Methylomonas sp. 11b: one gene and its partner. The protein of the gene in region 2 interacts with the protein of the main gene of each other region in a pairwise test. Links are inferred from orthologs where the notes say so. Each region holds a gene or a part of one and is shown on either strand. Other genes may lie near its edges. The genes, in order: gyrA and gyrB.

What was found.
Region 1: the proteins of gyrB (region 2) and gyrA interact in binary tests that used the Escherichia coli proteins (3 or more experiments, as listed by UniProt). The link is inferred for Methylomonas sp. 11b from one-to-one orthologs.

The regions. Positions count from the first base shown.
Region 1 is NZ_KI911557.1:976,691-991,643, forward strand. What follows is about bases 3,603-6,747. They hold gyrA (DNA gyrase subunit A), read right to left. Parts: upstream 6,413-6,747; coding sequence 3,803-6,412; downstream 3,603-3,802. Other genes in these bases: serC (3-phosphoserine/phosphohydroxythreonine transaminase), read right to left, coding at 3,603-3,800; METH11B_RS0104580 (dienelactone hydrolase family protein), read right to left, coding at 6,539-6,747. Also shown: METH11B_RS0104555 (prephenate dehydrogenase), read right to left, coding at 1-516; hisC (histidinol-phosphate transaminase), read right to left, coding at 509-1,612; pheA (prephenate dehydratase), read right to left, coding at 1,624-2,709; more of serC, read right to left, coding at 2,721-3,602; more of METH11B_RS0104580, read right to left, coding at 6,748-7,258; METH11B_RS0104585 (low molecular weight protein-tyrosine-phosphatase), read right to left, coding at 7,281-7,763; METH11B_RS0104590 (methyl-accepting chemotaxis protein), read left to right, coding at 7,889-9,640; METH11B_RS0104595 (HDOD domain-containing protein), read left to right, coding at 9,786-10,616; METH11B_RS0104600 (response regulator transcription factor), read right to left, coding at 10,732-11,376; METH11B_RS0104605 (sensor histidine kinase), read right to left, coding at 11,373-12,686; purL (phosphoribosylformylglycinamidine synthase), read right to left, coding at 12,881-14,953. UniProt on the Escherichia coli protein: A type II topoisomerase that negatively supercoils closed circular double-stranded (ds) DNA in an ATP-dependent manner to maintain chromosomes in an underwound state.
Region 2 is NZ_KI911557.1:3,152,884-3,168,432, forward strand. The notes cover bases 1-3,073. They hold gyrB (DNA topoisomerase (ATP-hydrolyzing) subunit B), read left to right. Parts: upstream 1-370; coding sequence 371-2,776; downstream 2,777-3,073. Other genes in these bases: recF (DNA replication/repair protein RecF), read left to right, coding at 1-250; METH11B_RS29175 (ATP-binding protein), read left to right, coding at 2,923-3,073. Also shown: more of METH11B_RS29175, read left to right, coding at 3,074-4,074; METH11B_RS0115230 (plasmid partitioning protein RepB C-terminal domain-containing protein), read right to left, coding at 4,359-5,240; METH11B_RS0115235 (plasmid partitioning protein RepB C-terminal domain-containing protein), read right to left, coding at 5,243-6,142; METH11B_RS0115240 (recombinase family protein), read right to left, coding at 6,139-7,704; METH11B_RS28620 (hypothetical protein), read right to left, coding at 7,845-8,300; METH11B_RS0115245 (Fic family protein), read left to right, coding at 8,361-9,455; METH11B_RS0115250 (restriction endonuclease), read left to right, coding at 9,964-10,647; METH11B_RS0115255 (ATP-dependent nuclease), read left to right, coding at 10,667-11,578; METH11B_RS0115260 (3'-5' exonuclease), read left to right, coding at 11,571-12,056; METH11B_RS28625 (hypothetical protein), read left to right, coding at 12,219-12,389; METH11B_RS28630 (helix-turn-helix domain-containing protein), read right to left, coding at 12,429-12,596; METH11B_RS0115270 (helix-turn-helix domain-containing protein), read left to right, coding at 12,668-13,132; METH11B_RS28635 (TnsA endonuclease N-terminal domain-containing protein), read left to right, coding at 13,300-13,947; METH11B_RS0115280 (YicC/YloC family endoribonuclease), read right to left, coding at 14,304-15,155; METH11B_RS0115285 (serine/threonine protein kinase), read left to right, coding at 15,211-15,549. UniProt on the Escherichia coli protein: DNA gyrase negatively supercoils closed circular double-stranded DNA in an ATP-dependent manner to maintain chromosomes in an underwound state.

The DNA of each region.
Region 1 (14,953 bases), 2.2 Mb from region 2 along the record:
GCTGGAGCCGATCTTTTCCCAAAACGCATGGATTTTCGCCAGCGCCAGCTTATCGGTGCTTTCTAGCGGCGTCAGGATCAGGCGGCGATTGACAAACAAATCGACGGTCGAGGCATCAACACCGCTGCGTTCCGCGCCGGCAATCGGATGCGCCGGCACAAAATTCGTCGGTACGCTGCCGAATACCATTTCGAGCGCAGATACCACGCTGCCCTTAGTGCTGCCGGCATCGCTATAAATAGCATTCGAGTTCCAGTGCGGTTTAATTTGTTCGAAAATAGCCTTCATGCTACCGACCGGCGTGGCAACGATTACGCAATCGGTATTTTCCAGCGCTGAAGCTATGTCGGTGTAAAACTCATCAATGACGCCGAGTTGTTTGGCCAATTGCATATTCGGCAGATTTTTCTCGCGGCCATAGGCGACAACCTCACTGCATAAACCCTGTGCGCGCGCGGCTCTGGCTATCGAACCGCCGATCAAACCTATGCCAATGATGCACAGGCGGTTAAACACCGCTCAACACCTCGCGCAATGATTTTATGAATATTGCGTTTTCGCGTTCGGTGCCGATGCTGACCCGCAGGTGGTGGGGCATTTCATAATTGGCTACCGGTCGCACGATGACACCCTTGCGCAGCAAGGCCTCGTAAATCGGCATAGCCGCCTGTTTTACATCCACGGAAACGAAATTGCCGGATGAAGGAATCCAGGGCAAATCCAAATCCTTGAACGCGTCAGTCAACTGCGCCATGCCCGCATTGTTGAGAGCCACGGTCTCATTCAGGTAGTGTATGTCCCCGAGCGCGGCTTCGGCAGCAGCCAAGGCCAGCATGCTGCAATTGAAAGGCTGGCGCACTCTGTTCAACAGATCGGCGATGTCAGGGGAGGAAATCCCGTAACCGATACGCAAACCAGCCAACCCATATGCCTTGGAGAACGTGCGGGCTATGATCAGATTTGGATAGCGATTCGGCCAATCCAACGATTCGGTTCGCACGGCAGGATCAACAAACTCGTAGTAGGCCTCATCCAAAACGCACAGCACATGAGCAGGCAAATTGGCGATGAAGCTTTCCAGTTCATCTTTATCCAGCAAGGTGCCGGTCGGATTATTGGGATTGGCGATAAACACCAGACGTGTTTGCGAACCAACTTGTTGGCTCATCGCTGTTAAATCGTGGCCGTAATTTTTGGCGGGCACGACTTTAGCCTTAGCCCCCACGGCCTGCGTCAGTATCGGATACAGCGCAAACGCATGCTGGGAAAACACTACTTCCAATTCCGGCGTAACGAAGGTGCGCATCACCAATTCCAGGATCTCGCTGGAACCGTTACCCAAGGTAATTTGTTCGGGAGCCACGCTTAATTTAGCAGATAGTGCGGCTTTCAACGCAAAACCGCTGCCATCGGGATAACGGGTTAGTTCGGGCAATGTCGCTTGGATAGCGGCGGCAACTTTCGCACCGGTGCCCAGGGGATTTTCATTGGACGCCAACTTAATGACTTCTGCTATACCCAGCTCGCGTTGCAATTCTTCAACCGGTTTGCCAGGCACGTAAGGCACCAGCTGTTGAACGCCGGCAGTAGCAAGTTCTAAAAATTTGTTCATCGACCTAAGATTTAAATGACGGCTTTTGGATAAGAGCCGAGGATTTTCAACATTTTGACGTTGTTTTGCAGGGTTTCCAGGGCTTTGGCAACATCAGGATCATCTCGATGACCATCAATATCAATAAAAAACACGTATTCCCACAAGCCCTGCCGCGATGGCCGGGACTCTATGTGCGCCATGCTGATGCCGTATTCGGCAAACGGCCCCAGAATTTTATGTAGCGCGCCAGCCTGATTGCCGGTAGATACCAAAATGGAGGTTTTATCGAGCCCGGTGGATGCCGGCTGCTGCTTACCGATGACGATAAAGCGCGTGGTATTGTTGGATTCATCCTCGATATGCTGTTCGATGATGTTCAACTCATACAATTCGGCCGCCATCAAGCCGGCTATCGCGGCTTTATTGTGGTCCAAAGACGCTAGTCTGGCGGCTTCGGCATTACTGCTGACCGCCGTGCAAGGCACACCAGGCAAATAGCTATTTAACCATTGCCGACATTGCGCCAGAGATTGCTGATGCGAATAAACTTCGTTAATCGCCGCCAACGTATCCATTTTGCCGAGCAGATTTTGATGCACCCGAATTTCGACTTCACCGCAAATTTGCAGTGAGGTGGTCATGAAGCGATCCAGCGTATGCGCAATCACGCCTTCGGTGGAATTTTCCACCGGCACCACGCCGAATTGGCAATGACCGGTTTCCACAGCCAGAAAAATCTCCGGAATCGTAGCGGCCGGGATGCCTTTGACGGCGTGGCCAAAGTGTTTGAAAGTTGCTTGCTGAGTAAACGTACCGACCGGCCCTAAAAACGCCACTTCCAAGGGCTTTTCCAAGGCCAAACAAGCCGACATCAATTCCCGGAATAGATGCACAGACGCATCATCACTCAACGGGCCTGGATTCAGCTCTTTGATTTTACGCAACACTTGAGCTTCGCGATCAGCACGATAAAAACTACCGGTTTCACCTTCTGCCATTTTGGTTCTGGCTACTTCAATAGCACACTCCGCTCGTCGATTGATCAACTGCAATATTTGCTGATCAATCGCGTCGATACGTTCGCGCAGCTCCGATAAAGGAATAATCGCCGTCATTTTTGGATTGTTTAGTGAGTACGTTCGAACTCGGCCATGAAATCGATCAAGGCATCGACCCCGGCTTCCGGCATGGCGTTGTAAATACTCGCACGCATGCCCCCGACCGAGCGGTGACCAGCAAGCGTACTAAGGCCGTTTTTCTCGGCCAACGCCAAAAATTCTTTGTCCAGCGCCGCATCCGCCAACACGAAAGGCACGTTCATTCTGGAGCGGTAGTCTTTCACCACCGGATTGCTATAAAGGCTGGATTCATCGATAGCCTGGTATAGCTTGCCGGCTTTACGAATATTTTGCTGCTCGATGGCTGCGATACCGCCTTGCTGTTTCAGCCATTGCAGCACCAATCCCAACAGATACCAGTTATAGGTGGCAGGCGTATTCAACATGGAGTCGGCTTTTGCCTGTTGCTGGTAGTCGAACACTGCCGGCACGGTTTTCGGTGCCAAGCCAACCAAATCGTCCCGAACGATAACCACGGTCACACCGGACGGCCCCATGTTTTTCTGCGTACCGGCATAAATAATACCGTAGCGGCTAACATCGACCGGACGCGACAAGATATTCGAGGACATATCGCACACCAACGGTAAATCGCCGGCATCAGGCACTTCGGAAAATTCTACGCCGTGGATGGTTTCGTTAGAGGTGTAGTGCAGATAAGCAGCGTCTTTATCGATATTCCAGGTATCGAACGCTGGAATAGTGGTGAATTTTTCCGCTTCCGAGGTAGCCGCAAGCTGTACTTCGCAATATTTACCTGCTTCCTTGATTGCACTAGTCGACCATGCGCCGGTATTCGCATAACCGGCCTTGGTTTTACCGTTGAGAATATTCTGCGGAATCATCGCGAATTGCGCGCTGGCGCCACCTTGCAGGAACAGTACCTTGTAATTAGCAGGAATGCCGAGCAGTTCGATCAGATCGTTTTTCATCGCTTCGGCTATGGCCATGAAATGCTTACCACGATGACTCATTTCCATCACCGACATGCCGCTATCTTGCCAATCCAACATCTCTTGTTGAGCTTGCAACAACACCGATTCCGGCAACATCGACGGGCCGGCGCTAAAGTTGTAAATCCTTGCCATGCTTATTCCTCTTCTCCGCCTTGTTCGGCGCTATCTGCTGGAACATCGGTTTCGTCAATATCGCCTTCGGCGTCATCGTCTTCATCGCCCAGACCATCAATGCGATCCACGCCGACGACTCTTTCGCCCTTATCCAGACGAATCACCGTGACGCCTTGGGTGTTTCTGCCGACCACGGAAATTTCCTTCACCCGCGTGCGTACTAAAATGCCGCCATCGGTAATCAGCATAATTTCGTCGGTATCGTTGACCAATACCGCACCGACCACTGCGCCGTTACGCTCAGAGGTTTGAATCGCTATCAAACCCTGACCGCCACGTCTATGCTGGGTAAATTCTTCGAGCTTGGTCCGTTTGCCGTAACCGTTTTCGGTGATATTCAACACCGTGCCTTCGCTGGCGATAATCAGCGAAATGACTTTTTGACCTTCTTGCAAGCGAATGCCACGCACCCCGGTAGCGGTTCTGCCCATCGAGCGCACATCGGTTTCGTTGAAACAGACCGCTTTGCCGTCGCTGCTGAACAACAATACGTTTTGCTGACCGTCGGTAATCGCTACGCCCACCAACGTATCATTCTCGTTTAAATCTATCGCGATTTTACCGTTGCTGCGTTGACGTTCGAATTCAGGCAACGGGGTTTTTTTCACGGTACCTGAAGACGTTGCCATAAAAATGTATTTGTCGGCACTGTATTCACGGACCGGCAACATTGCATTGATTTTCTCGCCTTCTTCCAACGGCAACAAATTCACGAAAGGCTTACCGCGCGATGCCCGACTGGCGACCGGCAAATTAAACACCCGTAACCAATAGACTTTACCCGCTGACGAGAAACATAAAATCGTATCGTGGGTATTGGCGATGATCAGTTTTTCAACGAAATCATTTTCCTTCGTCGCCGTCGCCGACTTACCGCGACCACCGCGACGCTGGGCTTTGTAATCGCTGAGCGGCTGGGTTTTCACGTAACCTTCGTGCGACATCGTCACCACCATATCTTCTTCGGTGATGAGATCTTCAGCGGATAGATTGGAGTAATCCTGGACGATTTCGGTGCGGCGGGCATCGCCGTATTGGGTTTTGATTTCTTCCAGCTCTTCGCGGATCACTTCCATCAAGCGCACATCGTTGCCGAGAATATGCAGATATTCGTCGATCAGCTCTAGCAATTGCTTGTATTCGTTGACGATTTTTTCTTGTTCCAAACCGGTCAAACGATGCAAACGCAAATCCAGGATTGCTTGGGCCTGGGCTTCCGACAAACGATACGCACCATCCGCCAAACCAAACTCAACGGATAAATCATCGGGCCTCGAACGGTCGGCGTCGGCTCTATCCAGCAATGCAGCCACCAAGCCGGCTTTCCAGGTCTGCGCCAGCAAACCCACTTTAGCTTCTTGCGGATTCGGCGAAGATTTGATCAACTCGATCATTTCGTCGATGTTAGCTAAGGCTACCGCCAAACCTTCGAGGATATGCGCCCGCTCCCGCGCCTTCCGCAAGTTGTAAATCGTTCTACGGGTGACTATCTCGCGACGGTGATCGACGAATGCGGCGAGAATCTCTTTCAGACCCATCAGGTGCGGGCGACCGTCGTATAGCGCCACCATGTTGATACCAAACACGGTCTGCATCTGGGTTTGTTTGTACAGATTATTCAGCACCACGTCCGGCACCTCGCCGCGGCGCAATTCGATGACCATGCGCATACCATCCTTGTCTGACTCGTCGCGCAGGCCCGAGATACCGTCTAGCTTGCCTTCTTTGACCAATTCGGCGATTTTTTCCAACAAGCGGGCTTTGTTGACCTGGTAAGGTAGCTCAGTGGTGATAATGGCTTGGCGGCCGCTATCGCCTATGTCTTCAAAATGGCTGCGGCCGCGCAGGTAAATACGGCCACGGCCCGTGGCATACGCTTCAAAAATACCGGAGGCGCCATTGATAATACCGGCGGTTGGAAAATCCGGTCCCGGCACGATTTGCATCAATTCCGGAATAGTCAGATCGGGATTTTCGATCAAGGCCAAACAAGCGCTGATAATCTCGCTGAGATTATGCGGCGGAATATTGGTCGCCATGCCAACCGCGATACCCGACGAGCCATTGACCAACAAGGTTGGCACTCGGGTGGGCATAACGGTAGGTTCGGATTCCGATTCGTCGTAGTTGGCGACGAAATCCACGGTTTCCTTGTCCAGGTCAGCGAGTAATTCATGGGCAATTTTCGACATCCGCACTTCGGTATACCGCATCGCCGCCGGCGAATCACCGTCCACAGAACCAAAGTTACCTTGACCGTCAATTAACATGTACCGCAAAGAAAACGGCTGAGCCATGCGGACCATGGTGTCGTAAACGGCTGTATCGCCATGCGGGTGGTATTTACCGATCACGTCACCGACGATACGCGCGGATTTTTTATAGGGTTTGTTCCAATCGTTCCCTAGTTCGTTCATCGCATAAAGCACGCGACGGTGCACCGGCTTGAGGCCGTCTCTGACATCGGGAAGTGCCCTGCCGACGATGACGCTCATGGCATAATCGAGGTAGGATTGTTTCATCTCGTCTTCGAGATTGACGGGGATAATTTCTTTAGCGAAGTCTGACATGGGTCCGTGGTTCCAGTGCAGTCGAAAGCTTATCGATCGACGGGTTAGCCTGAAGCATCAATTCCATTTACGCATGGCTAACAGGTTTATAAAGCCGTCGATTATAGCAAACGCCACCCTCTGCCGTCAGGCAAAAATCTCGGTCAAAAAGTTTTGCATCGCTTGCCAAGACCGGCGATCAGCAATCGGCTGATAAACTGTACCAAAATCGGGATTATTAGCCACAGGGTTGGTAAACGCGTGCATCGTGTGGCCGTAACTATGCAACTGCCAGTCCGCACCTGCCTTAGTTAATTCGTCTTGCAAGGCAAGTACTTGCTCAGCGGAGGCCATGGGGTCATCATAGCCATGCAACACCAGTACCTTAGCCTTGATTTGGGGGTTCGGGATATTTTCAGGCGCACCGAGCAAGCCATGAAACGACACAACCCCGCGAATATCCACGCCGATCCGCGCCAAATCCAGCGCACACAAACCGCCAAAACAAAAACCTATCGCCGCAATCCTAGCGTTGTCGGCCCATGGCATTAGTTTGACAGTGGATAGCGCCGCCCGTAAGCGCTGTTGCAATTTCCCCCGATCTTGTATGAAGGGTTGCATCAATGCGGCGTTTTGTTCCGGCGTCTTCCCCAGGACGCCTTTGCCGTACATATCCGTAGCGAACGCCAAATAACCCAGTTCCGCCAATTTGAGAGCCTTATCGGCCACAAACTGGTCTCGTCCGCCCCAAGCATGATGGATCAGCACCACCGGTCTCTGCCCAATAATTGCATCGTCATAAGCAAAAAAACCTTCCAGCACCGTGTCGCGATCCAGGTAACTGACGGTGTTCGACATTATTGCCATAAGCTTTTTCCTATCCCGTTAATCACAGCTCGCCAGTTTGTTGCAATGCTTGCAAAAATCCCGCCGATGCCTCTTCGACCATATCCAGTACCCGCTCGAAACCATAACTACCACCGTAGTAAGGGTCTGGCACTTCGCGTTGATTCAAGTGCGGCGCATAATCGAGAAAATGCCGAATCTTATGGCTCAAATCAATCGGACAGGCTTCTTTCAATATGGCGTGATTTTCGTCGTCCATGACCAGTATGTGATCGAACGCTTCAAAATCTGCGGATACAACTTTGCGCGCCCGCAGATGCTTCAATTCAACCCCTCTGTCTCGAGCGGCTTTTTGCGCACGCAGATCGGGCGCGTCGCCAATGTGGTAGGCGTGGGTACCCGCGGAATCTATTTGAAAGCGTTCCCCCAGGTTTCTTGTAGTCACCAAATGAGAGAAAACGCCTTCCGCGGTGGGCGATCTACAGATGTTACCCATACACACAAACAAAACCTTGATTTTCCGCATAGTTGTTAAGTTTTTAGAATAGATGACGCTAAATTGTAAGCTATACTCGGTTGGCATGTCTTCAGGACGGTACTGGAAAGACAGTTAATACAAGAAATTTAAAGCGTATTTTAGGGGAGTTTCGAATGTTGATGATGAACTGGCATTCTGTAGGGGTAAAGGTGGTTTCTATAACCATGTCGGTGCTAACACTTTTAGGCATAGCGATTTTGGTTGTTTACTCAAGCTTTGAGAAACAAAAGCTGATTGACCGGGAAATCAAAGCCTCGCGGCAACTACTCACTTTGTCCGAATCAATCCGCGACAATGTCGTAAAAAAATGGGAAGCAGGCATCTACACGCCTGAGCAACTCATGCAATTGGTCGAACAAAAAGGTAGCTCAAAAGCCAGAGAACTGGTGGTCGCCACCGTGCCGACAGCCAATGCTTGGGACGTCATCGAAGCGGAAGCCAAAGAGCATGGCTTTCGTTTCAAAGCGCCGTCTCTTAACCCCAGAAATCCCCGAAACGCCGCCGATGACATCGAACGTCAAGCGCTGGAGTTTTTCAGAAGCAACCCTTCCGCCCAAGACTATAGCTTCGTAGACGAAGAAAAACAGGAAGTCCGCTACTTACGCCCCGTCAAATTAGTCAAGCAATGCGAAATATGTCATGGCGACCCCAAGACCTCGCAAACTCTCTGGAATAACGAGAAGGGCCAAGATTTACTGGGATATCCGATGGAAAATCGCCACGCCGGCGACTTACATGGCGCATTCGAAATCGTCACCCCATTCAGCGTAGCCCTTGCCGAGCTGAAGACTAATACCTTTTACGCTATCGGCTTCTTGTGCATAACACTGATCATCATTGGCTTTACCGGCTACTTCACGATGAGCAAAATCATCATCGGTCCGCTGACGGCATTGGCTTTGAAGCTGCAAGACATAGGCAGTGGCGAGGGCGACCTGCGGGCTCGTCTGGATGCGAGCGGCAAATCGGAGTTTGCCTGGATCGCATCGAGTTTTAATACCTTCGTGCGCAAAATAGCCAAAACCATCGACCAGATCAGTTCCACCAGCGAAAAACTGGCCAGCTCTTCTCACAAGCTTGCCAATATCACCCAATCGACTCAAGCCGGTGTCGAGCGGCAATTGCACGAAACCACATTGGTGGCCAATGCGATGAAGCAAATGACGTCGACGGTGCAAGAAGTCGCCAAAAATGCCGTTAGAGCATCGGAAGCAGCGGAAATCGCCGACCGCGAAGCGTCTTCGGGCAAAAACATCGTGAAAGATGCCGTGCATGGTATTAACAGCTTGGCATCTGAAGTGGAAAATGCCGCCAATGTGATACACGAGCTGGAAAACGACAGTAACAGCATCGGTGAGGTATTGGGAGTCATTCAAGGCATTGCCGAACAAACCAATTTGCTGGCATTGAACGCCGCCATAGAAGCAGCCAGAGCTGGCGAGCAAGGTCGAGGCTTTGCGGTAGTAGCGGATGAAGTCAGAACCCTGGCCAGCCGTACCCAAAACTCCACTTTGGAAATCCAAAAGACTATAGAACGCTTGCAGGACCGTGCGAAACAGGCCGTGGCAGTAATGGAAAACGGTAGAAGCCGCGCAAACTCCAGCGTAGAGCAAGCCGCATCCGCCGGTGGTTCGATAACCACTATTAGTGAACGTATCGATACCATTAACGATATGAATAACCAGATAGCCAGCGCTGCCGAGGAACAAACCGCAGTTGCCGAGGAAATCAATCGTAACATCAGCAATATCAGCCGGGTATCCGAAGAGACTTCGATCGGCGCGAAAAACACTGCGGATGCCTGCCACGAGTTACTTGACCTGGCGAATCAGTTGCGCTCCATGGTTGGGAACTTTAAGACCTAGCTAAACCGCTATCCGTTTGGCCCGGCGTAACCTGCATTCAGGCGGCGCCGGGCCCTGAACCGGTTTAAATTTATAAGGTTTGTTCGCCGAGGCTGGCTATAATTCACTAAGAATAATTACAGTTTCGTAGCTTAAGGATGAAGACATGCCCACAAAAATGAACCAACTGTTCGACCAGATCCACAAAATTCCGCAAGTACCCGAAGTCGTAAGATCCCTCATCAATCAGCTAAACAATCCCAACGCGGATATGCTCGACATAGCCAAAAACGTGGAAAAAGAGCAGGTGATTGTTTTAAAAATCCTGCGTTTGGTCAACTCCGCGCATTTTGGTTTATCCCGTAAAATTGGCTCTATAGATGAAGCCATCACCTTACTGGGCATGAACCAGCTGAAAACATTGGTGATCGCATCCGGGATTGTCGGTGTGGTACCGCAATTGGATAATTTCGATGTCAAACAAAGCTGGCGGAATAGTTTTCGCACAGCAGGTTATGCAAAATGGTTCGCGGCCCAAGCGGGTCTGGCGGCCGACATCGCCTATACAGCCGGGCTAATCAGCAATCTGGGCAACCTACTGATTCACATTGGCAGCCCCCGCGAAGCCAACGAAATTGATCAGCATGTGAAAAACGGCAACGTTAGACTGGAAATTGAGAAGAGGCGCTTGGGCTACACCAGCCCGGCGGTCTGCGCGGAACTTTGCCGTCGCTGGAAATTTGCCGACGAATTAGTCGAAACCATCGAGCAATCGGCGGAACCTTTGGCCGCGGAGACGCCTAACAAGTTAGCTTGCACAGTTTTCCTCGCCCATGCAATCAGCGATTACCAAGATCAGGGTTTGGATGAAAATCAGATTTTAGCCTCGTTACCCAATCAATTAACCGCACTTTTAGGCCTATCGGAGCAACTCCTTAAGGAAAAACTGCCGGATGTTCTAGCGGCTAAATCTGAACTCGACGGCCTTCTGGATTAAAAAACATAATTTTCAATAATCGTTCAGACGAATTTATTTGCCTGAACGATTGCCATACCAGTCTCGCTATTTAACCCCCCGCCTCATAGAGTCCACCGCACCCTAAAACCGAGTATCAGCGCGCCGTCATCCCCAAATTGACCGCAATGTGAGCAAGCTCGGTGGTAGTGTCCACCTGGAGCTTTTTCTTGATTTGCGTGGCGTAGTTCGCCACGGTTTTATGACCCAAACACAGTTGATCGGCGATCTTATGCACCGTCAACCCTTGGGCAAGCAAACTAAATACATCGAACTCGCGCGCAGAGAAACCGGCGATTATCGCGTGATAACCGGTGTGCTGGCGTTCTTCACCGCCGCCCTTGACCAAACCGCGCTCGACATACTGCTGACCGGACATAATTGCCGCTATCGCTTCGGCAAGAATACCGGGAGCGCTATTTTTGGTGATATAACCCTGCGCGCCCGCTGCCAAGGCCCGGCTGACATACACTTGTTCGTGATGCACGCTAAAAACTAAAATTCTCGCCTCGCGGTCGCGCTGAATGATCCGCCGAATAGTTTCCAAGCCACCAATCCCCGGCATGGACAAATCCATCACCAACATATCGGGCTGCAATTCTTGATAAAGTTGAATAGCCTGCTCACCACGCTCGGCTTCGCCTATTACTTCGACACTATCCCCCGCCGCCAACAGCATTTTAAAGCCAGCCCGCACCACCAAGTGGTCGTCCACCAACACGATTTTTATCTTGTTATTCATACGAGCGGGATTCGTGCATTAACCAACATACCTGAGCCAGGACGAGACAGCACCTGCAACTCGCCATCCAGCGACTTGATGCGTTCTTTAATACCCAGTAAACCAAAGCCTTGACTGGTAGTCTGCAAATCACAACCTCGCCCGTCATCCTGCACTTTAAGCTGTAAACAGGCCTGCGGTAGATCGAGCTTTTCCAAGTCGATAGTCACGCTATGCGCTTGTGCATGGCGCACGACATTGGTCAAACACTCCTGAATCACCCGAAATACCTGAATGGTTAGATTTTTATCCAAACCGTCCACGGCGTCGCTACAGCGAATCGTCAGCCGCAGGTCGGCATTACGTTCCGACCAATGATTAACCATCTCTTCCAAGGTGGCCTTCAATCCCAACTCGGTCAAAACCAAAGGATGCAATTGCTGCATCATCGAACGCACCACGGTCATTAAATGATCGCAAATTTCCGAGATTGTTGTGGTTATTTTAGCGGCGTCGGCTTTGCGATGTGCCGCGGTTACCGCCATCACTTTAATAGCCGTCAGGGATTGGCCGAACTCGTCATGCAATTCCTGAGACAGGCGTTGGCGTTCTTCTTCCTGAATCGCCAACGAATGCTGCGTCAAGGCCCGGTTTTCCTGGCGGGTTTTCTCAAGCTCCACCGTCATATGATTGATTGCGTTGGCAATATCATCGAATTCCTGTGTGGAAAATGGCGGCAATTGTTGGCGATATTGACCGGTTTCGATCAGGCGCAAGGCATCGACGATGACCGCAATCGATTTCAAAGACTTATTAAAGACCAGATTGACCGCTAGAAAAGTCAACATCGTTAACAAGGAAATCGACGCAAAAAACGCCACGCTTTCCTGCCAGACTTCGGTGATTTCATCGAGCGGCTGAGCCTGAATGATCAGAGTCAACAACTTGCCGTCCTGCATATTCAACTGGTGCTCTACCTTGGGATAATCGCCCTTTACCAAGCGGATAAACCAGCTAGGAGGCATTTCTTCGGGATTGGTCGGTTGATTTTCGCCAGCGAAATGGATCAGTTGTCCATCCGGCTTTTGCAATTGGATACTCAAATGCCGCGTTTGCCGCAACGCGCTGAAGCGGGATAAATCGTCGCTTTGTTGAAATACTGGGGTATCGGCAATGCCCAAGGTAATCAGTTGCAAGGCCAGATGAATCGAGGCATCGACCTCCTTCTCGACCGCCTGGCGCGCTTGCCAGACCGCAATCGCCCCGCCCAATACCAAAATACAAACCGAAGACAGCAGGATGCGACAGATAATCTGGTAGCGAAGGCTCATAATGCGGAGTGCGTTGAAAACCCTCTATTATCCAGCCTAGCTTCCCACACAGCTATAGGAAAAATTCTTATTTATTTCCTGGCCGTAAGAACTGCAAAGTGCAGCCCTTTAAACATAGAGGGCTCAGGATATGTCGTACACCAACTCGACGCTAAAGGATTCATATTTAAGCAAACGAAAGCCTCGGCCTTGACTCAGCCTACCCAAACCCGGGCATTTCTGAACATCCGCAACCACGCCCCCTCTTCCAGCCACTCAGCCGGATGCCAGGAGTTTTGTATCGCTCTGAAGCAACGCTCCGGATGCGGCATCATGATGGTAAAACGACCGTCGGCGGTGGTTAAACCGGTAATGCCAAGCGGCGAGCCGTTCGGGTTGGCCGGAAAGGCTTCGGTTTCATTGCCGTAGTTATCGACATAACTGATCGCAACTTCGGCTCCGGCAGGGTTTTGGGAATCGAACTCGGCGCGGCCTTCCCCATGCGCCACCACGACCGGCAGCATAGAGCCAGCCATGCCTTGAAAAAAGATCGACGGTGAAGCCTGCACTTTGACCAACGCTACCCGCGCCTCGAATTGTTCAGATAGATTGCGTTTGAACTGCGGCCAGTGTTCAGCGCCAGGAATAATCTCCTTCAGGCCGGACATCATCTGACAACCGTTGCAAACACCCAAACCAAACGTATCGGGACGCGCAAAAAACGCGGCAAATTCATCACGCGCTTTCGGGTTGAATAAAATCGATTTGGCCCAGCCGCCGCCCGCACCGAGCACGTCACCATACGAAAAACCGCCACAAGCCACCAGACCGGTAAAATCCGCCAGCGACACACGGCCGCCGATGATGTCGGTCATATGTACGTCAATTGCCGCGAAACCAGCTCTATCGAAGGCCGCCGCCATTTCCACATGGCCGTTGACACCTTGCTCCCGCAAAATCGCGACTTTGGGTCGGACCGCATCCGCGAATCTCGCAGCGACATTGTCGTTGATATCGTAAGTCAACTGAGCCGACAAGCCTGGGTCGTTGTCGTCGGCGATACGCTCGAATTGTTGCTGGGCACAATCCGGATTGTCGCGCAAGGCCTGCATCCTAAAGCTGACTTCCGACCAGGTTTGTTGCAATGCCGCACGCTCAGCACTGTAGATTTCGTCGCCGTTCCGAACGATACGCAACCTTTGATCAGAGCTTAATTTACCGACAATATGGGTGAATTCGTCGAGTCCTGCCTGATCCAGTATTCGTGCGACATGATCCAATTCCGCCGTTTTCACTTGCAGCACTGCGCCCAACTCTTCGTTGAACAAGGCCGCCAATACATCGCTACCCAAATCGGAAATATCCAGATCGACGCCCTTACGACTGGCGAACAGCATTTCGGCTACCGTCGCCAGCAAGCCGCCATCCGACCGATCATGATAAGCCAGAATCAGCCCCTGTTCGTTCAAGGCTTGAATAGTATCGAAGAAACGCTTGAACAAACCGGCGTCGTCCAGATCCGGTGCCTGGTTGCCGAGCTGATTGTAAACTTGGGCCAGCACCGAACCACCGAGACGGTTCTTGCCCCGGCCAAGATCGATCAACAGCAACACGCTATCGGCATTTTTCAGCTCGGGAGTGAGTGTACAACGAACGTCATGCACCGGCGCGAAGGCGGTGATAATCAAAGACAGCGGCGAGGTCATGGTCTTGTCATGCCAGACGCTTTTCATAGACAGCGAATCCTTGCCGACCGGAATCGCAATGCCCAATTCCGGGCACAATTCCATGCCTACTGCCTTAACGGTATCAAACAGCGCCGCGTCTTCGCCGGGGCTGCCGCAAGCAGCCATCCAATTGGCGGACAATTTGACATCATTAAGCTTGCCTATGCGAGCCGCCGCCAAGTTGGTCAAAGCCTCACCTATCGCCATACGGCCGGAAGCCGGGCCGTCAATTAAGGCCAATGGCGTGCGTTCGCCCATCGCCATCGCTTCGCCAGTGTGGGCATAAAAGCCGGAAGCCGTGACCGCGACGTCAGCTACAGGCACTTGCCAAGGACCGACCATCTGGTCGCGAGCGACGAGCCCGGTCACTGAGCGGTCGCCGATGTGAATCAAGAAGCTCTTGTCCGCGACGGCCGGAAACGCCAAGATCCGTTTCACCGCTTCGGCCAATTCGACTTTGTCCAGTTGCAAGTCAGGCAAATTCTTGGTCAAACGCTGCACGTTTCTATGCATTTTCGGCGGCTTGCCGAACAATACCGACATCGGCAGATCAACCGGTTT
Region 2 (15,549 bases):
AGTTTTGGCACTTATGTTGGCACAAGTGACCTTATTGAATCAGGAAAGCCCATATTCCTGCTGCATCTTAATAGACGACCTCGCGTCCGAATTGGATACAGAAAACCGGGCAAAATTGATAAAATACCTCGCTGGATTGAACTGCCAGGTTTTTATCAGCAGTACCGATATAGCTGATTTTGGTGACTTAAGTTCAGTAGAAAACTATAAATGGTTTCACGTGGAACAAGGCGATGTAAAACAACTTTAATGTTTCACGTGGAACAAATAATAAAAATTAACAACTCCCATCACACACGATACAACGGCTTCATGTGCGATATGAAAGCCAGGCATCGTTGCGGTAAAACACAACACAATGGATATACCCATGAGTGAAAATTACGACAGTTCGAATATCACAGTACTTAAAGGATTGGATGCAGTCAGAAAACGTCCCGGCATGTACATCGGCGATACCGATGACGGCTCCGGCTTGCATCACATGGTATTCGAAGTCGTCGATAACTCCATCGACGAAGCATTAGCCGGATACTGCAAAGGCGTCGATGTCGTGATTCACGAAAATGGCTCGATATCCGTTTACGATGATGGTCGCGGCATTCCGGTTGATATACACAAAGAAGAAGGCCGTTCCGCTGCTGAAGTGATTATGACTATCCTGCACGCCGGCGGTAAGTTCGACGACAACGCCTATAAAGTCTCTGGTGGCTTACACGGCGTAGGCGTCTCGGTAGTAAATGCCTTGTCTGAAGAGCTAACGCTGAAGATTCGTAAAAACGGCAAGCTGCACATGCAAAAATACATCCTCGGCGAGCCAGTAGCGCCCTTAGCCGTGATAGGCGACTGTGAAGGCAGCGGCACCTACATAAACTTCAAACCCAGCCCTACGATCTTCACCAATATCGAATTTCACTACGACATCCTCGCCAAGCGTTTGCGCGAACTGTCGTTTTTGAATTCTGGTGTAAGAATCTCCCTCCGCGACGAAAGAACCGGCAAAGAAGATGTATTCGAATTCGAAGGCGGCATCAGCGCTTTTGTCCAGCATCTGAACAAAAACAAAACCCCGCTGTTTGAAAAAGTCTTCCACTTTATCGCCGAAAAAGAAGGCGTAACGGTAGAGGTGGCGATGCAATGGAACGACTCCTACCAAGAGAACGTGTTCTGCTACACCAACAACATCCCGCAGCGCGACGGCGGTACGCATTTGGCCGGATTTAGAGGTGCATTAACCCGCACCATTAACCAATACATCGAAACCAACGGCCTGGCTAAAAAAGAGAAAGTGGCCACCACCGGCGACGATGCACGCGAAGGCTTGACCGCGGTGTTATCGGTGAAAGTCCCAGATCCTAAGTTCTCCTCGCAAACCAAAGACAAACTGGTTTCATCGGAAGTAAAACCGCTGGTCGAATCGACCATGAACGAAAAACTGCAGGAATTCCTGCTGGAGCAACCGCAAGTCGCCAAAGCCATCGTCAACAAGATCATCGATGCAGCTAGAGCCCGCGAGGCCGCTAGAAAAGCCCGCGAAATGACCCGCCGCAAAACCACGCTGGATATTGCCGGCTTACCCGGAAAACTCGCAGATTGCCAGGAAAAAGATCCAGCCCTATCCGAACTGTTCATAGTGGAAGGGGACTCGGCGGGCGGCTCCGCCAAACAGGGCCGTGATCGCCGCACCCAAGCCATCCTGCCGTTGAAAGGTAAAATCCTTAACGTGGAACGCGCCCGCTTCGACAGAATGATTTCATCGGAAGAAGTGGGTACCCTGATTACCGCGCTGGGCTGCGGTATCGGTAAAGACGAATACAACATCGACAAACTCCGCTACCACCGCATCATCATCATGACCGACGCGGACGTCGACGGTTCGCACATTCGTACCCTGTTACTGACCTTCTTCTATCGGCAATTGCCGGAGCTGGTCGAGCGAGGCCACATCTACATCGCCCAACCGCCTTTGTACAAAGTCAAAAAAGGTAAACAAGAACATTACGTCAAAGACGACAACGCTTTAAACCAATACCTAATCCAACTGGCTTTGGATAAAGCGCAATTACAAACTGATGCCGACACCCCGGTCATCCAAGGCCAAGGCCTGGAAAAGCTGGCGACAGAATTTGCCGACGTGATGAGCATCATCAATCGCCTATCCAGACGCTACGATGACCTGTACTTGGAGCAAATGACCTACATGCAGGTGTTAAGCGACGACATCAAAGCCGATCAGCAAAAGCTGCAAGCCTGGTTCGATTTGCTGCAAAAAAATCTGAACGAGGGCGGCCACAAAGCCATATTCAGCACCCAGCTAAAATATCGCGACAGCGACGACTTTGATATAGAAGTTAGCAAGCGCCTGCACGGCATTACCAAAAGCTTTGTCCTGCATGCGCCGTTCTTCGCCGGCAATGATTATCAAAAAATCGCCCGCTTCGTGGAAAAAACCCTCAGCATGTTCGGCGAAACCTCGGTCATGCGCATGGGCGAGCGCGAACAACAAGTGGATACCTTCAAACAAGCGTTCGAATGGATGATGAAAGAAGTCAAAAAAGGCCAGCATATCCAGCGCTACAAAGGTTTGGGCGAAATGAACCCGGAACAACTCTGGGAAACCACCCTGGACTCCAACAGCCGCCGCATGCTGCAAGTCACCATCAATGACGTAGTCGCCGCCGACGAAATCTTCACCACCCTAATGGGCGATGTCGTGGAACCACGTCGGGATTTCATTGTGAAGAACGCCTTGGATGTGGCGAATTTGGACGTATAGCTGTTGTCGAATGCCACAATTAATGAAAAGTGTGCCAAATAAGTGAAAAACTAATGACACAAAAAATGAAAAAATCCGAAACTTTCTCGCTTCTGAAATTTTAGGTTGGACTTAAACAACTTTTTTTGTTGGGATGCCCTTTCTAAATGATTATAGGTGGAATACCCGACAAACTTGGCAATCGGTATGAAGCCAAATGGCTGGTTCGCTGCCTGATGGACGTAATTGCCGGTAAGGCAAATTGGCTTAAATTTGAAGGCATTGATACCGAATATCAAGGTTTTGAATTTGCCCTTTCGCGTGGCGATAGTACCGAATGGCATCAGACAAAGATCAATGCGCCTTCCGGAAACTGGACGCTCAATGTTCTAAATCGTGAAGGTATATTGAAGGCGTTTTCAGAACGGCTATCGGTAGATCATAACGCGCATTGTTTTTTTGTTTCGCAAGACGGTGCTAAAGACTTCAGGACGCTGACAGACAAAGCCCACTTAGCCGAGTCGTTTAGTCAATTCATTGACGATGCACTTGCGAAAGAGGAAAGAGATGAGACATTTCCGAAACTCTATGGTTTTTGGTGTCAAACACCAGAAATTGCATTTGAATGGCTAAAACGCTGTCATGTCGAAGTCATGCCAGACAGACAGCTAGACGCTATCAATGAATCATATGGCGATCTGTATTTCCAACAAGGAGGTAAATCCGCCTTTCCCCTGCTGCGCGACATTCTCGAAAAGAATTTCAATAAACAATTATCGACCGAAACGTTTCGTGAAATCCTGAAACAACAAAGCGTTTTGATATTTAAGGAATGGGCTTTCGATCCCACTATCCGACAACGATTGCACGAAGAAACCGATGCTTATCTCGGCACCTACTCCCCTTTCGGCGCCGGTAATGAAATTATTACAAGGCCGCAGACACAATCACTAATTGACGAACTGCTAACTGACAATGGGCCTGAATTGATTTTACTTGCCGGTGTTGCTGGTTCGGGAAAATCTGGAGTAGTTCGCGCTGCCATCGAAGATCTTCGGCGACTTAATATTCCCCATTTGGCGTTTCGAGTCGATCACCATTTACAGTGTGTTAGTCGTGAAGCATTAGGAAAAAAATTGATTGGGCGAGAGGAAAGTCCAGTCACTACCTTGAAGGGGACTTTCCCACTCATCGAACCAGCTACGAATTCCCGTTTCAGTTGTTGCACCGCCTGCGCTAGTCGAATGGTCAGTGCTACGGCATCACCCTTGCGGCCGCGACCCGAGCGGCCAATATGCAGTACGAAAAGCCTGGCGTGATGCCAGGTATTACCAATGGGCAGATAGGGGTCACGGCCAATGGCGCAGGAAAGATAGGCCATGAAGTTTGCCGCAATCGCGTAGGGATTGGTCTCTGTTTCAGCACTGCCTGCCCTCGCCACATCACCCACCAACCCATATAAACAGGTTTCGGCGGGTTGAGGTGGATTTCGATGTATCTCCAAATCGTCATGATTAGGCGTAGCTGGAACAAAATCTTGTTCGTCATGTAATGTATTGCAAATCATGGTTTGCCCGCTCATGGCCGTGTCCGACAATGCACATTATTTATCCAGCGATACCGTCTGGATGATGTTTTCAAACTCGGCCAGTACGTCAGGCTGATGAAGCCGCAGGTAACGCGACACTTGCGGGTTATCGAGTAGTTTGGACAAATATCCCTTGGCCAGAACCAAATTTAGAATGACCTCACCATACGTTTGCTCGACCAATTTGTACTGCCCATGTAAATTAGTCATTTCTCGTTCCATTTTGCTGATTTGCTCGGGCGTTACGCCATTGATTCGCTTGGCTTTGCTGGGTTCGACCAATAAATTGTCAGGCGTCGCCATCAACAATGCCTGGGCGTAGGGCACGGTCAAATTGTTGGCTGACACCATAAGTTCCACGCATTCCAATTGTCGAATGGGTTTCATTTTCCGCAGCACCGGACTCACATAAGCCGAGAATTCCTGGTCCTTCAAGAGCTCAACTACCTCAGCGCATAAGCCATCCAGTAAATTGAGCTTTTTGTCCACGAAACTGATATCCATGTTCAACGCAATGGCGAGCCGCTCCCGGGAGACACCGCGTTCCACTGCTCGACGAATCATGTAATGTTCATGCACGGTAGAAAGCCGGTTGATACGATTGTTGAAGGTATAGGATTCGTCGTCAGTGGCTATGAGACAGGGGGCATCGTCATATTCAAACTGGCGCAGCACCATCAACCGAATATGGCCATCCAGCAGAATGTGGTGCCCCGTCGCTTTATTAGCCTTGCCGATGGTCAAAGGCTCTATCAGGCCGACTTCGGCAATTGATGATTGAATTTGCTTAAACTTCCGGGAGTTCAGCAAACCCTCTGGCGTTTTTCGAGAAGGTAAAATCCGATCGAGCGGAATCACCAATTGTGACATTTCAAAACCGAGGGGTAATTCTGTCACAGCTAATGGCCTCCCGCCGATACACGCTCTGCCAGGTATTTCGGCAGCGTTTCCAAGCTTTCGGCGCGCAGCAATGTTGTAAAATTTTCATCCGCGAGCAATTCTCGCAAGGCGCCGACGACGAACATCAGACGTTGTTGGGCAAATTCCGCCTTTTTGATCATCAGTTTTTGGCGGTCGACTTCCTTTTGATAACTTCTCACCAAGCTGATCGTCGTAACCTCTTTGGGCGTTTTGCGCGGGGCTGCATGTGCGATGGATCGCCCTAGACTTTGGCGTTGTAAAATAACCTTCCGCGCCTGAGTCAACTGCTTGCCTCTTAACTCACCCGATTCGTAAGCCTCCTGGAGAGCGACTTGTACATCTTTTTCGGCGTTGCCGACGTTTGCAATTTCTAGCGCGGTATTTAAAGGGATTCGTCCGCTTTCAACGGCGACAATCAACCGCTCTTCTCCTTGATCCAGTAACATCAAAATGCCTTGGACATAACAGGCGCTTAACCCCGTTTTTTTGGCAATGATTGCCTTGTCATAACCCTGATCCCTCAATTGCTGAATGCCGGCCAATAACTCAAGCGGCCGACATTGGCGGCGGGCAATATTTTCCGCCAGACTCATGATGAAAGCTTCTTCATCGTCGACTTGAACGACTTGTGCAGGGATTTTGGTTTCACCGAGTTCTTGATAGGCTTTGAGGCGCCCTTCGCCACAAATCAGCAGGAATTGATCCTGACCATCAGCAGTGCGGCGGGGTGTCACCGTAATAGGCTTCTTGAGGCCAATGGTTTTGATGTTGTTTACGATCTCGCCAAAGATTCGATGATTGCGATCGCGCGGGTTGAGTACCACAATCAGTTCAAGGGGAATCATGTGGACACTACCTTGCCGATGTTGTTTGGTCATGCCGCTCTCCGGATCCGGCTGCGTTCGGCCATGCCGTACAAGTAATCAAGTGTGTGGAACCTGTAACTTTCGAATTCAATGCCGTTGTGTTCACCGAGACTGATCTTGGGTATGCCGAAATCCAGCTTCGGCAATAAGTAGTAATCCAGAGGCGCCTGATTAGGTTGGTCCAAACGGACTACGATGGTGATATCTGGGGCTAAGCTGGTATCGAATCTGACTTTCCAGCGATAATGGCCGTTATCGAGAGACTGGCACCGAGCTAGGACAACAGAGACTGAAAACTCGTGATTAATCAGCAGCAGATCGGTGGCCGGATCGCGCTCGACACTGGCATCGAGGTTGGCAATTTTCTGTTCGGTTTGCAAAACAATCTGCGGGTGGAGGCGGCGAAGGAACTGATTCACTTCGAGATAGCGGTAATCCCGGTCAGGGTTAAAACCGACGGTTTGGTAGGCACGGATCAGACTGCCGAAGTGGTGAACGTAGGCGGCTTTGGACGGCATGTCATCGGCTTCGTCGATGATCAGCCCGGACAGGAAGCCTCGGCGTTCGTAGAGATTGCGCAGTTTTTCGATCAGTTCGTCTTTGCTGTATCGATGTGCCCGCGCCCGAATAATGCCTTGCGCCGTGTAGAACAGCTCCGGGGAAACGATGCCTTCAAAAGCGCCTTCCTTCTTGATCCACATGTCGGGTGAATTGACGATGCGGAGCTTTTTTAGCTTGAAGGATATGCGGTTGTAAATATTATTCCCGATGTACTTCTCGTTGCTTAGGACTTCGCGGACGGTACCGCGCGTCCAGTGACGATCCAGGTCGGTACGGATACCTCGCTCATTAAGCCGATTGGCTATTTCGGTTTCGCTGATGCCTTCATCAACAAACCATCGATACATCTGATTGACGAACTCAATTTCATTATCCGGACCCGGCATCAGAATGACTCGATCGGTCTGTAGACTTTTATGTTCGCCTCTGGCCAGTTCGCCTTTGTGTGCGCCCGATTGATCAATCAATACCCGGCGTAATCCATAACCGGCAGGTCCGCCTTGGCGGAAGCCCATCTCTATCAGTCGGCACTGCCCCGCAAATACTTTGGTGGATAGTTCGCGACTGTATTCGCCGGCCATCGCGCGTTTGACGCCTTTGACGATGGTGGATACCGGTGAGCCGTCGTTTTCGAACTGCTCAGCGCAATAGGCGACCTGGATGCCGGCGCGGCGACAAATATATTCGTAGTAAGCGGATTCGTCGGCATCCTGAAACCGCCCCCAGCGACTAACGTCATAAACCAAGATGACTTGAAATTCCTGAGTACCGGCTTCGACATCCTTGATCAATTGCTGTAAAGCCTGTCGACCATCAATCCGTAATCCGCTTTTACCCTCGTCAGCGTAAGTTCGCACGATTACCAGGTTACGTCGGGCGGCATATTCTCGAATTTTGTCACCCTGATTTTCCGTGGAATATTGTTGGTATTCCGTCGACATCCGCACGTATTGAGCGGCTTTAAGTGCAGGAGGATGCCCACTATCGGTTTCATTGGTATCGTCTGATTGCATAGCCCATCCCGTAAGCGCCAATTTGCATGTTGTCCTTGTTCAGCCTGATCCAAAGCCAGTCAATTCGGATCAGATGTGTCCAGTTTCAAGGACTTATTTACGTGTAACGGTAATATCAGCCATTGGTAATGTCTATCAGGTCATCTCTTTGCAATTTTCACGGAACCCGAGCAAACACAGGCATGCACCGTGATCTCTACGATCCACACGTCCATCTTTGCAATAGGGTCGTCTGACTTGCGGCTCAGCTGATAGATGCCTGGAGGTACTGAATTAACAGGGATTGACGCATCCCTCTTTGCAATTGAGCGGGTAGTCGCTTGCCGATTTCGTCCCCGTTGCAAAGCTCGATTTCGCTCGACATACTTTGGATGTGATTTGCGATATTGACGCCAATAGTCCGGATTGCGATCAATCCAGGCCTGCTGTGCGCGATTCTGGTTATCTAGATAATCTGGGTCATTCTGCAATTTGTTCCGCTGCCACTGCTTTTTACGTTGGCGCTGGCAACCGATAGCTGAGCAATAGGATTGATGTGGGGTTTGTGGTCGAGGCTGAAATAGCTGGCCACATGCAGGGCATTGTTTGTTCTCCATGAAACACTCCACGCAAAAACCTGTATAGAGCATGGAATTGCCGCTTTTGGGTGTAAATGGGTGTATTTATGGATAATGGGTGTTATTGGGCGTAAGATTGGTCACATGATAAATTCTGACACCATCCAGATTACCCCGGAGATTCTTGGCTTAATCGCCAAAATTGATGAGTTCAAAGGTGCCTGGCGTGCATTGGGCACACTGGCGCCTGATCGCCTTTCCGCATTGCGACGAGTCGCAACGATTGAAAGCATCGGGTCATCCACTCGCATTGAAGGCAGCAAATTATCGGACCGCGATGTTGAGCGCTTGTTGTCGAATTTGCAGATCAAGACCTTTACCACACGAGACGAACAGGAAGTGGCGGGTTATGCCGAAGTCATGGATTTGGTATTTGCTTCCTGGGCGGACATGGCGCTGACCGAGAACCATATCAAGCAATTGCACCGCGACCTGCTGGTCTACAGCGAAAAGGATGCCTGGCATCGTGGTAACTACAAATCGTCCTCCAATAGCGTGGTTGCTTTTGACGAAAACGGATTGCAACTTGGTGTGGTATTCGAAACCGCTACGCCCTTTGATACCCCAAGATTAATGACCGAATTGGTCACGTGGACTCAGGAAGAACGCAGTTTAGCGCAATTGCATCCGTTGCTATTGATTGGTTTGTGGGTAGTTATTTTCCTTGAAATCCATCCTTTTCAAGATGGTAATGGCCGATTGAGTAGGGTGTTGACCACATTGCTGCTTTTACAAGCAGGTTATAGCTACGTGCCTTATAGCTCGCTGGAAAGCGTCATCGAAATGAACAAGGAAGCCTACTATCTGGCGTTAAGACAGACCCAGGGAACGATTCGAACCGAAGCGCCGAACTGGCTACCTTGGCTTTTGTTTTTCTTGCGTTCGCTTGCCGAGCAAATGCGTCGCCTCAACAAAAAAGTTGAGCGTGAAAAATTGGTTCTGGCGCCGTTGCCCGAGCTATCGCTGCAGATTGTCGAATTCACTCGAGAACACGGTCGCATGACGATGGCAGATGCCATCAGACTAACTGGAAGTAGTCGAAATACCCTGAAACAACATTTCAGGGCGCTGGTTGAGCAGAGACACCTCAATCAGCTTGGTAGTGGTCGGGGTGTTTGGTATGAGCTTCGCTGACCCAAAATGGACCGCGGTTCAATTTCGGAATCGAGGAATTGAACTCCTGCCAAACTAGCCTGCATCGACCCGCAATAGCTGAGCAGACGCGGTTTGTTTCAAGTGGCGCACCACCCCAATTATCAAAGCCCAACTGATCTCAGTTGGACTTTTTTATTGCCTGTTACTGCGAGTTCATGCGGGTTTATGCACACGGAATGTGTTACTAGATTGGTTTATTTTTTGTAAGATATTGAATTTTAATGATTAAAATCAATTTATCAAAAATTATGAGATTTTGTTAGGTTTGAACCATTAATTATGAGATTTTTTAAAGAAATGAAAATCTCATAATTAATGCAACTGGTTGATTTTTATGAAGGTCAGTTTTTCAGAAATTATGAGATCCGACAGTGTTTGTCAGATCTCATAATTAATGAAATAAATCTCACAATTGTGAAATGAAATCTCAAATTTTATGAAACGAATCAGTAAAGACTAGTTTGGTAGATTAAGTGGAAATTTTAAGTTGAATTTTCCAGCTGACATTAAAGGCTGCATGAAGGACTGCATTTTGTCGCTGTTTTGGCCACGCAAGGAAATCGTCGGTTTCTTTGAGAACCTTGACCACTTGCGCCAACTGCAGGAGATTCGAGATTCCAAGATCAAATCCGATCGTGAACGACGTGTCTTTCAAGACGCCGTTCGACAGCAGCCGACCGCTTCGCTGGAACAATTACGCAGCGAATATCTCGATCTGCTTGCAAACAAAACGTCACGACAGCAGCGCGGCTACGCACTAGAACGTATCCTCGCCGAACTTTCCCGTCTAGAAACGACGGAAGCGTTCCGCGTCAACGGAGAACAAGTTGATGGTGCTGTGAAGTTTGACGGAGAGCATTACCTCATTGAGGCCAAGTGGCAGGAGAGGTCTGCCAGCAACGAGCCGGTTTATCAGTTCGCTGGAAAGGTGGCAGGTAAGCTTTACGGACGTGGACTGTTCATTTCCGTGAACGGCTTTAGTCCCGAAGTAATTCACAGCCTCGTCATCGGCAAAGAGATTCAGACGCTCTTTGTTGATGGCGAGGACCTAATTCTAGTGTTGGAGGGACACCTTACCATGCGTGACATGATCGACCGCAAAGTGAAAGCCGCTCAGACCAGAGGCCTCATCTATGCGCATCCGATCTCAGGTTCTGAGAAAAAGATCTAGAGGAAGAGACAAGACTGTTATGCGACTAAGCCGTATCATTATCAAAAACTTTAGAAACTTCAAGCACCTTGATATCAGACTTGGCGAGCATGCTGTTGTTCTTGGTGAGAATAAGGTCGGCAAGACCAATCTCCTGTTTGCACTTCGGTTGATCCTTGATCCAACACTTCCCGATTCATTGCGTAAGCTGCGCCTTGATGACTTTTGGGATGGGCTGACCCGCCCACTGAAAGCGGAAGACATCATTGAGGTGTCCGTCGAGTTTCGGGACTTTGAAGGCAACGAGAATCTGTTGGCGGTACTAGCAGATCACTTGGTGAAGCCAGACCCGATGGTAGCGCGAGTTACCTATCGCTATCAGCCAGTGCAGGGGCTTGAAAGAGCACCGCGTAGCGAAGCGGATTACGAATTCATTCTCTTCGGTGGAGATCGGCCAGAAAACTCGATCGGTTATGAATTAAGGCGATGGATGCCGATGGACCTGTTCCCGGCCTTGCGCGACGCCGAGTCTGACCTGGCGCGTTGGTCGAGGTCTCCGCTGAGACCATTGTTGGATCGAGCTGCTAAGACGGTGGATGTGAAAGAGCTCAATGCGATCGCCGGCGAGGTTCACACAATAACTTCAAAGATTGCTGCACTCCCTGAGCTTTCCAGTGTCGTCAGCCAAGTCAACGATCAACTGATTACCATGGTAGGCGATAAACATGCCGTGGAAACAGCCCTGGGGTTTTCGCCGACTGATCCGGAACGTTTACTGCGCGCACTGCAAATGATGATCGATGGTGGAAAGCGCGGTGTGGCCGAGGCCACGCTTGAGCGAGTGGCTCATGGATGCAGCACGTTGGTGCTCGGGAGGTTGGCAGACTGGAGAAGTGTCTCTTTCTCAGCTGCTAAAAGCATGGCGGCGCATGTACCGCTCAGTGATGAATGAGTCCGAATTGTTGACCGCACGCAAGCACTTAATTACGGCCCTGTTTTCGCTACGGGGCGGCGCGTTGCCTTTGCACCGTTGGCTCTTGGCGCTACGTCGTGATGTGCTGAATGAAATGCTCGAACAAGAGCCTGGTCTCGCCGACGAGAAAGACAACCTCGAAGAACTGATAAATGCCGCAGCGAAAGGTGGGATTTTGCAGGGTTTCACGGTCGAAATCTTTGGGAATCAGGGTAAGAGTCCGGATCAGCTCAACTTGATGACGCTGCACAGCTCGAAAGGGCTAGAGTTCCAAGCGGTCATAATGATAGGGTTGGAGAATGGTGTATTCCCAAGTGGGTTGGATAGAACCGACGAGCAGTTGAAAGAGGCATCACGCCTTTTCTATGTTGGCTTAACCCGTGCTAAAACACAGGTTCATCTTATCTACGATTCCGTAGAATCACCATTGATTACTTCCATTAGAGCGGCTACGTAACTGAAATTAAATGAGTTTTTATTGTTGAAACTGGGTTTTACTACCTAAGTAACAGCCTCTTAAGTGAAGAAAATTTTCCAGTAAGCCATTTCAAACCCAGCTCTACAACTGTAACGAAGGTTTGTCATCGCCGATACACCAATTATTATTGAACGCCTGCTGGTGGACATCGACGAAATCGTCCGGCTGGTGCGTTTTCCCGGTTGGCAAAATACCTTGGCCGGCGAGCGGGAGGTCAAAAAGGCGCTACGCAAATCCTTGTTCAAATACAAACTGCATGCCGATGAGGAGCTGTTTGAGAAGGCGTATAGCTACATTCGACAGTATTACTGAGTACTTCCGATCTAATCGAATTTGATCCTTAGGTCGTATTTATCCCTTTTGAGATTTCAACATCTCCGCCGGCGAGACCGATAACGCGTCCGCCAACTTGCAAATATTCAGCAGGGCAATATTTCGTTTTCCCCACTCTACTCCGCCTAAATAACTTCGTGCCATGCCGCATGCCGGTGTGAGCTGTTCTTGAGGCCAGCCACGCATTTTTCTGAGTTGGACCTTGTCCGGTAAAAAAGCTTACTTGTCAGGTAAAAATACTTGACAAATAATTTTTTTTGAAAATTGAATTTGCAAATCAGAAAAAAATTCATTACCCTCGTCGCATGTTACTTGGATTAGGAAGCATTGTGACCCCATTCGGTCTCTTTTTAGAGAAAATCAGGCGTAGTCGCCAATTGCAACAAAAACAATTGGCTGCAGACTTGGGTGTTCAGGCTTGTTACATCAGTTCACTGGAAAAAGGCCGAAAAGCACCGCCATCGAAACAAGTATTGAATAAGCTGATTATCGCTTTGGATTTGGACAAAGATGAGCAAGCTTCCTTATGGGACAGTGTAGAACAGTCCCAAAAGTCATTTCAATTACCGGATGGCATGATGCTTGTTGAATATCGGATGATCAACGAATTGCGGAAACAACTGGGAAGGTTAACCGAATTACAAGTTGCGATAATCTTGAATGTCCTCGCCCTAGGTACACCTACAAGTAAACAATCCAAAGTAAGGAGAATCGATATGTAAAGTGCAGCACGGAACAAACCAGTCGGCTTGCCCCGCACTGCAAGCGAAGTAGATACCTCGCCCTCGGAAAGCTTAGTATCTCCCCGCTCGTAGTTCTCGTCAAGCCTATCCTGGCACAACTTACCACTAACAGAAAAAGTCATTACCGAACACGGTAAGGAATCGTTATGTCTATAAATTCGTATGGTGGGCGCAATAGCGCCGGTCAGGGTGCCGCATTGCGCCTGAATATTACGCCACAACCCAAAGCGGAGCGGGCAAGAGAGCCCGTGACACGGTCTCGTGGACTGGTCCGTGGTCAACACTCATCGACCAAGATGAATTGCATGATTGGGTGGGAATCACAACTGGAACAAAAAGCTTGTTACCACTTTGAGTTTTCCCCAGTGGTCAAGGCATTTAGAGAGCAGCCGCAAACCTTCTACCTACCAGCCTCAATGGGAATGTTCCGATATACGCCGGACTTTGAGCTGATCTTGCATAACGGCGAAATTTGTTATGTTGAAGTAAAGCCGTTATCTAAGTTGTTCACGCCGAAAGTACTGGAGCGGCTACAGGTAGCCCACCAGATTCTAGCCGAAAAAGGCTACCACTTCATCGTCTTGACCGAAGACGAATTGAATTTTCCCCATCGAATCCGGAATTTTTCAAATCTAAGACCGTACCTGCGTTTCCAGATTCCCGCTCATATTTCCGAACAGGCCAAGGCTTGGGTGGAACAGGCAACTGATCCAACCTTGGAGGCTTTAAGTCGATTTTTGGGTTTCCGGTCTACGGCCTTTGCCCTTCTTGCGCAATTGCATAGCTGCGATTAGTAACCCTGCCTTTAAATACCGTAGGCTTTAACGCCCTTGAGGGAACAGAGCCTGTCGAAGGGCGCGCCAGCCTGGGCTTCGATGAGCTTAGCCCGAACGGAATACCGGTGATAAATAGGGCCGGGTTAATAAAAACGTGTGCAGTTTCTCGGCTTTGCGTCAGCTGGTGGTCCGGCCGCTTTGTGGTGTCGTAATCAAAGGCTGGCGTTTAACATCGGCAAAAGGTTGATCGAGGCATTCCCATGCTCGTCTGTCAGGCGCTCCCCAGGGATAACATGAAACTGCCAGGCATAAAAAAGCCGCGATTTACGCGGCCTCTGGTGTGGTGTCGAAACTGTCCGGGACAGTCTGAAACATCATTCAATATTCTGAATTTGCTCTCGCATCTGCTCGATCAGCACCTTCAAATCGATGGAAATCTGCGTCATTTCCCGGTCAGCGGACTTGGAGCCCAAGGTGTTAGCCTCCCGGTTCATTTCCTGCATTAAAAAATCCAGACGGCGGCCGGTGGGTTCCGGTTGTTTCAAGGTGCGCAGCACTTCGGCGACATGGGTTTCCAAGCGATCCAGTTCTTCGGCCACATCAAGTTTTTGCGCCAGCAACACCAACTCCTGCTCCAAGCGATCAAAATTAGGTTCGGCCACCATCTCCAGCACCCGGCTGGTAAGCTTGCTGCGTAGGTTATGCAACACATCCGGCATACGTTTGTGGGCCGCTTCGACCAACAAATTAATCTTTTGGCAGCGGTCTTCCAGAAGTTGCGCCAGTTGCGCGCCTTCGCGGGCGCGGGTTTCCAGCATTTTATCCAGCGTTAAGTCCAGCAACTGGACAATTTTTTCGCGTAGCGCTTCCTTGTCGGTTTCGGTTTCTTGTTGCACTCCCGGAAACGCCAGCACCTCTAATGCGGAAAACGGCTGCGGATTGCTCATCAACGCTTCGATACCCGCGGTAGCCGTCAGCAACTTTTCGATTATTTCCCGATTGATATTGAAGCTGTTATCGCTGGCTTGCTTTTTGTAACTCAAGGCGCATTCGATTTTGCCGCGCTTCAGTTTGTCGGCAATCAGGCGGCGGGCGTCGGCTTCCACAAAGCGTAGTCGCTCGGGCAACTTGACGCTAAGATCGCTGTAACGATGGTTGACCGAACGTAATTCGCAAAGGATGGTCAGATTGTCGGCGCTTATTTCGCCGTCCGCGAAAGCGGTCATGCTTCTTATCATTTTTCACCTATAATCGTTACGCTTAACCCGCCCAGCTTTGCACATGGCCGAATACTACGATCCAGAAACTTATCCCAAGGAATGGAATTACCTTCAATCGGGAACCATTATAGATCAGTACATGATCGAGCGGGAATTGGCGCATGGTGGCTTTAGCTCGGTGTATCTGGCCAGGCAGTTGGCCGATCAGATTCAGGTAGCGATTAAGGAATATTTACCCCGCAAGCTGGCGCACCGCACCTGGAATAATCTGGTCGTACCCAATAATGAGGAGGCCAAGACACTGTTCATGCGCGGCCGCTCGTTATTCTTTGAAGAAGCCAAAGTGCTGGCGATGCTGAAGCACCACAATATCGTCGATGTGATTAATTTCTTCCAGGCC